Regions from separate parts of the Arthrobacter sp. TJ-270 genome, predicted to be linked through region 2. Evidence: riboswitches for the same ligand, from Rfam matches in the RefSeq annotation. Region 2 holds a riboswitch; each other region holds the start of a gene.

Evidence for each region. Region 2 has a riboswitch for thiamine pyrophosphate ahead of thiC (phosphomethylpyrimidine synthase ThiC). Riboswitches for the same ligand answer to the same signal wherever they lie in the genome.
Region 1: another riboswitch for thiamine pyrophosphate. It lies ahead of AC4D2M_RS03795 (ECF transporter S component); the one in region 2 lies ahead of thiC (phosphomethylpyrimidine synthase ThiC).
Region 3: another riboswitch for thiamine pyrophosphate. It lies ahead of AC4D2M_RS13225 (bifunctional hydroxymethylpyrimidine kinase/phosphomethylpyrimidine kinase); the one in region 2 lies ahead of thiC (phosphomethylpyrimidine synthase ThiC).

What each region holds. Positions count from the first base shown of each region.
Region 1 covers NZ_JBZCNB010000001.1:801,153-804,423, reverse strand. Annotated here, with positions in the region: gene AC4D2M_RS03815 (Na+/H+ antiporter subunit E) at 1-413, shown strand, start outside; gene AC4D2M_RS03810 (MrpF/PhaF family protein) at 410-667, shown strand; gene mnhG (monovalent cation/H(+) antiporter subunit G) at 675-1,058, shown strand; gene AC4D2M_RS03800 (DUF4235 domain-containing protein) at 1,062-1,322, opposite strand; TPP riboswitch at 1,436-1,551, shown strand; gene AC4D2M_RS03795 (ECF transporter S component) at 1,606-2,217, shown strand; gene AC4D2M_RS03790 (ABC transporter ATP-binding protein) at 2,219-3,271, shown strand, end outside.
Region 2 covers NZ_JBZCNB010000005.1:20,783-24,053, forward strand. Annotated here, with positions in the region: gene thiC (phosphomethylpyrimidine synthase ThiC) at 1-1,243, opposite strand, end outside; TPP riboswitch at 1,236-1,345, opposite strand; gene yicI (alpha-xylosidase) at 1,392-3,271, opposite strand, start outside.
Region 3 covers NZ_JBZCNB010000007.1:45,658-48,928, forward strand. Annotated here, with positions in the region: gene AC4D2M_RS13225 (bifunctional hydroxymethylpyrimidine kinase/phosphomethylpyrimidine kinase) at 1-1,263, opposite strand, end outside; TPP riboswitch at 1,255-1,370, opposite strand; gene AC4D2M_RS13230 (Rne/Rng family ribonuclease) at 1,480-3,271, opposite strand, start outside.

The DNA of each region.
Region 1 (3,271 bases), on a different contig from region 2:
TCGAGCTCAGTGGACGCTTCAATGTGTTCTACGCTGCCGGTTTCGCCGTGCGCTTTGTGTACGAGCTGGTGCTGGCCAGCTTCCAGGTGTTCTGGCTGGCCCTCACCCATGGCCCGCGGCTGAAGAACGCTGTGGTTGCGGTACGCCTGCGCAGCCCATCCGACCTCCTGGTCACGGCCACCGGACACGCCATCTCATTGATTCCGGGGTCTCTCGTGATCGAAGTGGACCGCTCCACTTCCACCCTCTACCTGCACTGCCTGAATGTCGCCGGCCCCGATGACGCAGAAAAGGTGCGCCGGAATGTCCGGCGCACCGAGGAGTGGCTGATCCGTGTGATGGGAACCAGGGAGGACCTGGCACTGCTGCTCACCGCCGCCCCTCATCACCTCGAGGAAAGGGGACGCCCATGACCGTCATGCTCGGCGTCATCGCTGCGGTTCTCGGCGTCTCGGCCGTTTGCGCCATCTACCGGGCGGCTCGCGGACCGACGATTCTGGACCGTGTCATTGCCGTAGACGTACTGCTGGCCATCGTCGGCGGGGCGTTGGCCGCGGACATGGTGTTCAACGGCCACACCAACACTCTGGTAATCCTGGTGGCCACCTCCCTCATCGGGTTCATCGCCTCGGTGGCAGTTGCCCGATTCGTCATCGAAAGGAAGTGAGCCGCCGATGGATGCTGCCCTGGATATCCTTACCGCGGTCCTGCTCCTTGGCGGGGCGCTCATGTCGCTGGCGGCCGCCGTCGGGCTTATGCGGTTTCCGGACCTGCTGAGCCGCATGCATGCGGCAACAAAGCCGCAGGTTCTTGGGCTGCTGTTGTTTCTGCTGGCAATTGCAGTGGAGCAGCGCTCGTGGGCGGTTGTGCCCGTACTGATTGTCTGCTGGGTTTTCCAGCTGCTTACGGCGCCGGTGTCAGCACACATGGTGGGGCGCGCGGGCTACCGCACCAGGCACCTGCGCAAGGATCTGCTCAGCATGGATGAGCTGGACGAGGTCGTGGAACACGCGGCCACCCGACGCCGTGAGGCGGGCGACCGCGCGTCCGACGACTGACGCTTACGTGATGTGGCGTGTGTTCTCGTAGCGGCGGATGGCGCGCTGCGTGGTGCGGTTGGTGAGCACGCGGATGGTGGTGCTGACCGTACCGGATATCACGGCGAACACGAGCGCTGACCGCAGGCTGTTCTCCAGACCTTCAGTGTCTTTCGGCGGTTCGTTTCCGGTCACCCGCTTCCAGATGAAGTCCACCACCTGCGTGCCTACGAGGCCCGCCACAAGGCCCAGTCCAACACCCATCAGTTTGAAGATCGTATTCATGGTGCCTCCTTCAGTCGGCTTAGCTTTGGTCCCAGCCTAGCGTTATCGGGACCATCGATGGACGACCACGACGCCGGTACCACGGCCGGCGGGTGTACAGTTGGTATCGCTCAAAACAACGACAGGGGAGCGCAGCCACGCATGTGGTGGGCGCTGAGAGTGCGGACCACCGCAGACCCTCGAACCTGATCCGGTTAGTACCGGCGAAGGGAGTCGAGTTCTCAGGGCGACCGGCGCCCTGCCGGAAGGCCTTCCCCTCCTGTACCCAGGAGGATCAACAATCATGACTGCAACACAGAGTCCTACACCGTCCACATCCCGCCGCCGCTACGAATGGCGCGTCGTCGACATTGTGGTCGCCTCAGTCATCTCCGTGGCCGTAGGCGTCATCTTCTTTGCCTGGTCGGCCGGTTACAGCGGTATTGCCGCCGTGACCGCTGCGTACCCGCCGCTGGCCGGACTGTACTCCGGCGGTTGGCTCATCGCCGGTGTGCTCGGCGGGCTCATCATCCGCAAGCCCGGTGCCGCGATCTACTGCGAGGTACTGGCAGCGGCCGTGTCGGCGCTGATCGGCACGCAGTTCGGTATGGCCGTACTCCTCTCCGGTCTGGTGCAGGGCATCGGCGCTGAGCTGGTGTTCGCATTGTTCCTCTACCGGCGCTGGAACATCGGTGTGGCCATCCTCGCGGGCCTCAGCGCAGGTCTTGCCCTCGCGGTGAGCGAGAACATCATGTACAACGTCGAGTGGGCCATGGAATACAAGCTGATGTACGGAGTCTTCGCTGCCGTTTCGGGTGTGGTGCTCGCCGGTGTGCTGCCGTGGCTCGCCACCCGTGGGCTCGCGAAGACCGGTGCGCTGTCATCCTTCGCCGCGGGCCGCACGGCTGACGTTTAGCATGAGCACGACGGGGGTGTCCGCCCCGGCCTCGATCACGGCGCAGGGGTGGGGGTGGCGCCACCCCGGCCGGGTGCGCTGGGCGGTCCGGGATATCGACCTGACCATCGAGGCGGGCCAGCGCGTGCTGCTCCTCGGTGCGTCCGGCGCGGGGAAGTCCACGCTGCTGCATGGACTGGCAGGGGTTGTGGGTGACCAGGACGAGGGCGAGCAGGCCGGTGAACTCACGGTCGACGGCGTCAGCCCGGCTGCTGCACGCGGCCGTTCCGGCCTGGTCCTCCAGGATCCGGACACCCAGCTGGTGCTGGCCCGGGTGGGTGACGAGGTAGCGTTCGGTGCCGAGAACCTGGCCGTTCCCCGCGCCGAGATCTGGCCGCGCGTGCATCGGGCCCTCGACGACGTCGGCCTCGACGTTGCGTTGAATCATCCCACCACGGCGCTCTCCGGCGGCCAGAAGCAGCGGCTGGCCCTGGCGGCGGTCCTCGCGATGCAGCCGGGGCTGCTGCTCCTCGACGAGCCGACCGCCAACCTTGACCCCGCAGGGGCGATCGAGGTGAGGGACGCCGTCGTCCGCGTGCTCGACCGGACTTCAGCCACACTCGTGGTGGTGGAGCACCGGGTCGAGGTATGGGCCGATGTGGTGGACCGCGTGGTGGTGCTCGACTCCGACGGCGGCATCCTCGCCGACGGTGAACCGGACGCAGTGCTCCGGCACGGGTCAACGCGTTCGCGGCTCATCGAAGCCGGCGTCTGGGTGCCGGGCTACCGGCCGGAAACGCCCGCCGTCGAAACCTCGGCCGGACCGGACCTGCTGCAGGCGGCCGGGCTGGCCGTCGCGCGGTCAAAGCGTGGACGGGCAGTGCTCGACGACGTCGACCTCACCCTCCGGACGGGAGAGGCGGTCAGCGTGCTCGGCCCGAACGGAGCCGGAAAGTCAACGCTCGCGCTCACCATCGCCGGACTGCTCAGGCCGCGCGGCGGAGCACTCACTGCCCTTGAACCGCTCGCCCGCGGAGCTGGGACCAAGCCGTCGGAGTGGAAATCCGCCGAACTG
Region 2 (3,271 bases):
AAGTGATGTGGTCGTAGCCGGGTGCGACGTCGGTGACCAGCGGGCCCAGCGTGTAGAACGGGGCGCCGTGGCATAGTTCCTGCTGTCGTTCCACGTTCTCCCGTACCAGCTGGAAAGGGATGTGGCCTGGGCCTTCGACCATCACCTGGACGTCGTACTTCCAGGCACGCTCCGTCAGTTCCGCGAGCGTGTCCAGCTCGGCGAACTGGGCGGCGTCATTCGCGTCGGCGATGGAACCGGGGCGCAGCCCGTCCCCGAGCGAGAACGCGACGTCATAGCGGGCGAAGATCTCGCACAGCTCGTCGAAGTGGGTGTACAGGAAGTTCTCGCGGTGATGGGCAAGGCACCAGCCGGCCATGATGGAGCCGCCGCGGGACACAATGCCGGTGACCCGCTCCGCCGTAAGCGGGACGTAGCGCAGCAGGACGCCGGCGTGGATGGTCATGTAGTCCACACCCTGCTCGCACTGCTCGATGACGGTGTCGCGGAAGATCTCCCAGGTCAGCTCATTGGCCTCGCCGTTGACTTTTTCAAGTGCCTGGTAGATCGGAACTGTGCCGATCGGCACGGGGGAGTTACGGATGATCCATTCCCGGGTGGTGTGGATTTCGTCGCCGGTGGACAGGTCCATGACGGTGTCCGCTCCCCACCGGGTGGCCCACTGCATCTTGCTGACCTCCTCCGCAATGGAGCTGGTCACCGCGGAGTTGCCGATGTTGGCGTTGATCTTCACGAGGAACGCCTTGCCGATGATCATGGGCTCGGACTCGGGATGGTTGATGTTGTTCGGGATGATGGCCCGCCCGGCGGCAAGCTCGCTACGGACCAGTTCGACGTCGCAGTTCTCCCGCAGCGCGACGAACCGCATCTCCTCCGTGATGACGCCGTTCCGTGCGTAGTGCATCTGGGTCACCGTCCGGCCTTCACGGGAGCGCAGCGGTACCGATTGCTCACCCTGCCACTCCTGGGAGGCGCGGCCGCGACGCACTGCGGACCTGCCGTCGTCGTGCAGGTTTCTCTCCCTGCCGCGGTAGGGCTGTGCGTCACCGCGGCCCTGGATCCAGTGCCGCCGCAGCGGAGGCAGGCCGCGGACCGGGTCGCTGCCCGGGCCTGCCGTGCGGTACACGCGCAGAGGCGGGTTCGCAGTCCCGTCGGGGGAGGGGGAGAGGCTTATCTCGGTGACTGGAACAGCGAGATCGTGTTCCGTGTCGCGGACATAGGCGATCGAATGTGAATAACTCAAGGTTCCTACTTCCTTCGCCGGAATTACCCGGACAGGTTCGACGGTCGCAGGCTGCATCAGCCCGATCTCAGCCCCTGCAATGGGGCACCCGTGTGGATGCTGTAGACCCTAGCACCCGACCTGCGGAAAGAGAGGATTCTCCTTTCCCTTACGAACCCACGACGACGGCGCTCACCTCGCCCTGCGTAACGGCCACCTCGTAGGAGGTCAAGGAACCGTCGGGGGAAGGCACCTGAACAGTGCTCCGATGCCCCTCCCCAACTGCGAACGCCCTGAACTCGACGTCGGTTGCCCAGTTGTAATCCGGCCGGGTTGAGACCGTGCCCATCGGCAGCACCGTTCCCGGGCGAACGAATACCGGAGCCTCCAGAACCGGGAAGAACCGGCTGTGCCACCGCGGGCCCTCCAAAGTTTCGCCGGTTTCGAGGTGAGTCCACGTTCCCTCGGGGAGGTAGAAGGAGTGTTCGCCGTCGGCCTCCAGCACCGGGGCAACGAGGAGGTTGCTTCCGAGCATGTACTGCCGGTCCAGGTGGGCGCATCCGGGATCGTCCGGGAATTCAAGGAACATCGGGCGCATCAGCGGTGTGCCCGATGAGTACGCCTCTTCCGCGGCACCGGCCAGGTAGGGCATCAGGCGCATCTTCAGTTCCGTGAAATGGCGCAGCACGTCCACCGACTCTTCATCGACCAGCCAGGGCACCCGGTAGGAGTTGGATCCGTGCAGGCGCGAGTGCGAGGACAGCAGCCCGAACGCTATCCATCGCTTGAAGATCTCCGGCTGCGGGGTGCCCTCGAATCCGCCGATGTCATGGCTCCAGAACGCGAAGCCCGAGGACGCGAGGGACAACCCGCCGCGCAGGGATTCGGACATTGCGGCGAACGTGGATTCACAGTCCCCGCCCCAGTGCACGGGAAGTTTCTGTCCGCCCGTGGTCGCGGACCTGGCAAACAGGACCGCTTCGCCGACACCCAGCTCCTTCTCGAGGAGCTCGAACACCGCTTCGTTGTACAGCTGCGTGTAGTAGTTGTGCATCCGCTGCGGATCCGAGCCGTCATGCCAGACGACGTCGGTGGGGATGCGCTCGCCGAAGTCGGTCTTGAAGGAGTCAACTCCCTGCCCGAGCAGCACCCGCAGCTTGTCCTGGTACCAGAGGATTGCATCGGGATTGGTGAAGTCCACCAGGGCCATGCCGGCCTGCCAGAGATCCCACTGCCACACCGACCCGTCAGCCCTGCGCACCAGGTAGCCGAGCTCCTGCCCCTCCCGGAACAGGTGGGAACGCTGCGCAATGTACGGATTGATCCACACGCAGACTTTCAGGCCGCGTTCGTGCAGCCGCCGCAGCATGCCCTCCGGATCGGGGAAGGTGGCCGGGTCCCAGACGAAGTCGCTCCAGTGGAACGCCCGCATCCAGTGGCAGTCGAAATGGAAGACGGAGAGCGGCAGGTTCCGCTCGGCCATCCCGTCTATGAAGGACATCACGGTCTTCTCGTCATAGTCCGTGGTGAACGAGGTGGAAAGCCACAAACCGTAGGACCACGCGGGGATACGTGCGGGCCTGCCGGTCAGCTCGGTGTACCGGCGCAGAATCTCCTTCGGGGAGGGCCCGTAAATAACGAAGTACTGGAGTTTCTGGCCCTCAACGCTGAACTGCGCCCGTGAGACGACCTCGGACCCGATTTCGAACGAGACGCGCTCCGGGTGGTTCACGAACACCCCGTACCCGGAGTTGGTCAGGAAGAACGGCACGTTCTTGTAGGCGAGGTCGCTCGAAGTTCCACCGTCCTCATTCCACACATCCACCGACTGGCCGTTCTTCACGAACGCCCCGAAGCGCTCGCCAAGGCCATACACATTGGTACCGACGCCGAGGGCGAGCTGCTCGTGCACAAAGAAGCGTCCGGCGTCGTCGGTAATGAAACCGACGCTGCGCGGCACCGAACTGGTCAGGTGCCTGCCCTCACCGGTGAAGTCGACCGTCCAGTCGCCGGTGAGACTGACAGACGCGGTCAGCGCGCCCGAGGTGA
Region 3 (3,271 bases), on a different contig from region 2:
GTCCACGTACGCTTTGGTCACCGGACCCTGCTTCGTCGGCAATTCCCGCCCGGAGAGCCACGTCCGATGGAGTTCGGACTCCACCTCAAGGCAGTTCAGCGCGGAGCCTGCCCAGAAGAGCTGTTCAGCTTCGGTGGGTGCAAGGGAGCTGGCCCTGGAGAGCACGCGGGAGTAATCCCTCAGGTAAAGAGCATCCTGTGCCAGGTAGTAGGCGAATTGATCGTCGGGCAGGGTCCCGTCCCCGAGAGCACTCACGAAGCCCAGCGTGTCGATTGCTGAACGATGGCGGGAAGTGAGCTCCCACACCTGCTCACTGAAGGGGCGCGTGTCCTGCGCGGTCCCCGGAGTGTTCGAAGTCCGGGCCGGCACGAACTCGTGGAAGTGGTGGATCGGCCCGTTGCCCTCCCCTACGTTGAGTTCATCCGCGCGTTCGAGCGCGCCCCGAAGCCATCTCTTCACGATGAGCAGTGACTGGTGCCAGTCCCGGGTTTGCACCTGGACTGTAGCCAGTGCCGCGGACAGCGAGCAGCCGGTGCCGTGCGTGTTCCGCGTGTTGATGCGGGTGCCGCCCACCACAGTGACGGTGCTGCCGTCGGCGGACGGGCCAACGAGCGCATCGGGGCACGCCGAGTCGCCAGACTCATCCCCCGCCCCGCTCTCGAGGTGACCTCCCTTGACCAGCACCGAGGTGCCTGCGGACGCTGCGAGGCGTTTACCCTGCTCCAGGGCAGCTTCCCAGCTCGCGGCAACCGGCTCGTTCAGCAGGACTGCGAGCTCGGGCAGGTTGGGAGTCACGAGGTCCGCCAGCGGCACCAGGGCGCGCAGCTCGTCTTCGGCATCCGGAGCCAGAAGCCGGTCCCCGCTCGTTGCCACCATGACCGGGTCGAGGACGACGACGGCGCCGGACGCCCGCGGCAGCCACCGGCGAACCGTCCGGATGGTCTCCACGTCACCGAGCATGCCGATCTTCACCGCGTCGATGGCAACATCGTCGCTGACAGCGGTCAGCTGCTCTTCCAGGAAGGCCGGCGGCGGGGTGTGCACGCTGCGCACTCCCCGGGTGTTCTGGGCGACGAGTGAGGTAACAACGGCCATGCCGTACCCGCCCTGCGCGCCAATGCTTTTCAGGTCCGCCTGAATGCCGGCGCCTCCGGTGGGGTCAGTACCGGCTATGCTCAGCACGCGCGGAATGATCCGCACCCGAGCTACCGCCGACAATGGTTCGTTGTGTTCTACAGGTTCCACGAGCGTGCGAATACTCATCCGCGACATCCCTCCGCTAGGCCAAAGGCCGCCTGTCCGGCGGCCATCTCTAGATCAGGTTCAACGCGTTTCATCTCAGCCCGGACCGGGCACCGCGTGTCACTACGTCCCAGCCTACCCTGCGGTGCGGGCGCGGGTCATGGAAGACCACAGGCATAACGAAACACGCCGCTCCCTGGTGGGGGGAACGGCGTGTTCTGCGCATTAGAGGAAGACCTAGAGCTCTGAGGCGGGGACTCCGACTCCGAGGATCATCGGCTCTTCCGACTGCTGTGTCTTCGGTGCAGGCTTCCCGGCCCGCGCAACGTACTGCGTTCCGGTTGACGGCGCGCTGGCCTCACCGGCGGCTCTTTCGATCGTGGCGTTCGCGGCCGAGCCCTGCGCGCTGCTGGCAGCACGGTGCCGCCGGGCACGACGCCCGGACGAGGGCGCCGCACCGTCCGCTGCGGCGACGTTCTGCTTCGCCGCGTCCGGACCGGAGGTAGCTTCCCTTACGGGATCGACGGGCACGCCGTCGACCTTCACAGGCTCCTCCGGGGCCGGAGCGGCGGGCTCAGTCTCATCGCCGGCCGGGAAGCGGTCGAAGGCCTCCGTCAGGCTTTCCAGAGTCAGCCGCGGCTCCGGTCGAATCGAAACGGGTGCGTTTTCCGCGCGCGGCAGGACCACCTGCTCGCCGTTAATCGTCAACACCGCGCCGGGCGCCAGCGCTTCACCCATCGGGTGGTTCTCGAGCTCGTGATCGTGCTCATGCGCGGCGTGGGTAGCGGCGGCAATATTCGCGAGGGCTGCCCGGGCAGCTTCAGCGCGGGCCTGGCGTTCAGCGTCGTCGGGCTTCTGTTCCGGCGCGGGAACGTGTTCCTCCACCGGCTGGCTCTTCGCCCGCCGCTTGCGCTCGCTGCGGGACATCTTCTCCTGCCGCAGGTGCTGCTGGTGGTTCTCCGGCGAAACGACGTGCCTGCGGTGCTCCACCGGCTCCTCGTGGGTGACGACGCCGCGACCGCCACAGTGCTCGCAATTCTCGCCGAACACCTCAAGCAAGCCGGTTCCCATGCGCTTACGCGTCATCTGGACAAGGCCGAGCGAGGTGACCTCGGCGACCTGGTGCTTGGTGCGGTCACGTCCCAGGCACTCCACGAGCCGCCGCAACACGAGGTCGCGGTTCGCTTCGAGCACCATGTCGATGAAGTCGATGACAATGATGCCGCCGATGTCCCGCAACCGAAGCTGCCGGACAACTTCCTCGGCTGCTTCGAGGTTGTTCTTGGTGACGGTTTCCTCAAGGTTGCCGCCGCTGCCGGTGAATTTGCCCGTGTTCACGTCTACCACGGTCATGGCTTCGGTCCGGTCGATCACCAGTGAGCCGCCCGAAGGCAGGAACACCTTGCGGTCCAACGCCTTGTGGATCTGTTCATCGATGCGCCGTGCAGCGAAGATGTCCTCGTCCTTGGTCCACTTCTCAAGCCTGCCCACGAGGTCGGGAGCAACGTACATGACGTACGCCTCGATGGTGTCCCATGCCTCCTCGCCGGAAACGATCAGCTTGGAGAAGTCCTCGTTGAAGACGTCCCTGACCACCTTGATGGTGAGGTCCGGCTCTCCGTAGAGGAGTTCCGGAGCGAGGGTCTTGGTCGACTTCGCCTTGCCCTCGATCGTTTCCCACTGCGAGCGAAGGCGGTTGATGTCGTGGGTCAGTTCCTCTTCGCTGGCACCCTCGGCCGCCGTGCGCACGATGACCCCGGCGTTCTCGGGCAGGCGGTCCTTGAGGATCCGCTTGAGCCGGTTGCGTTCGACGTCGGGAAGCTTCCGGGAGATGCCGGTCATCGAACCGCCCGGCACGTACACCAGGTAGCGCCCGGGCAGTGAGATCTGGCTGGTCAGGCGTGCGCCCTTGTGGCCCACCGGGTCCTTGGTGACCTGTACCAGCACCGAGTCGCCCGACTTCAGCGCAAGTTCGATGCGCCGCGGCTGGCCGTCCAGGCCTGCTGCGTCCCAATTGACCTCGCCGGCG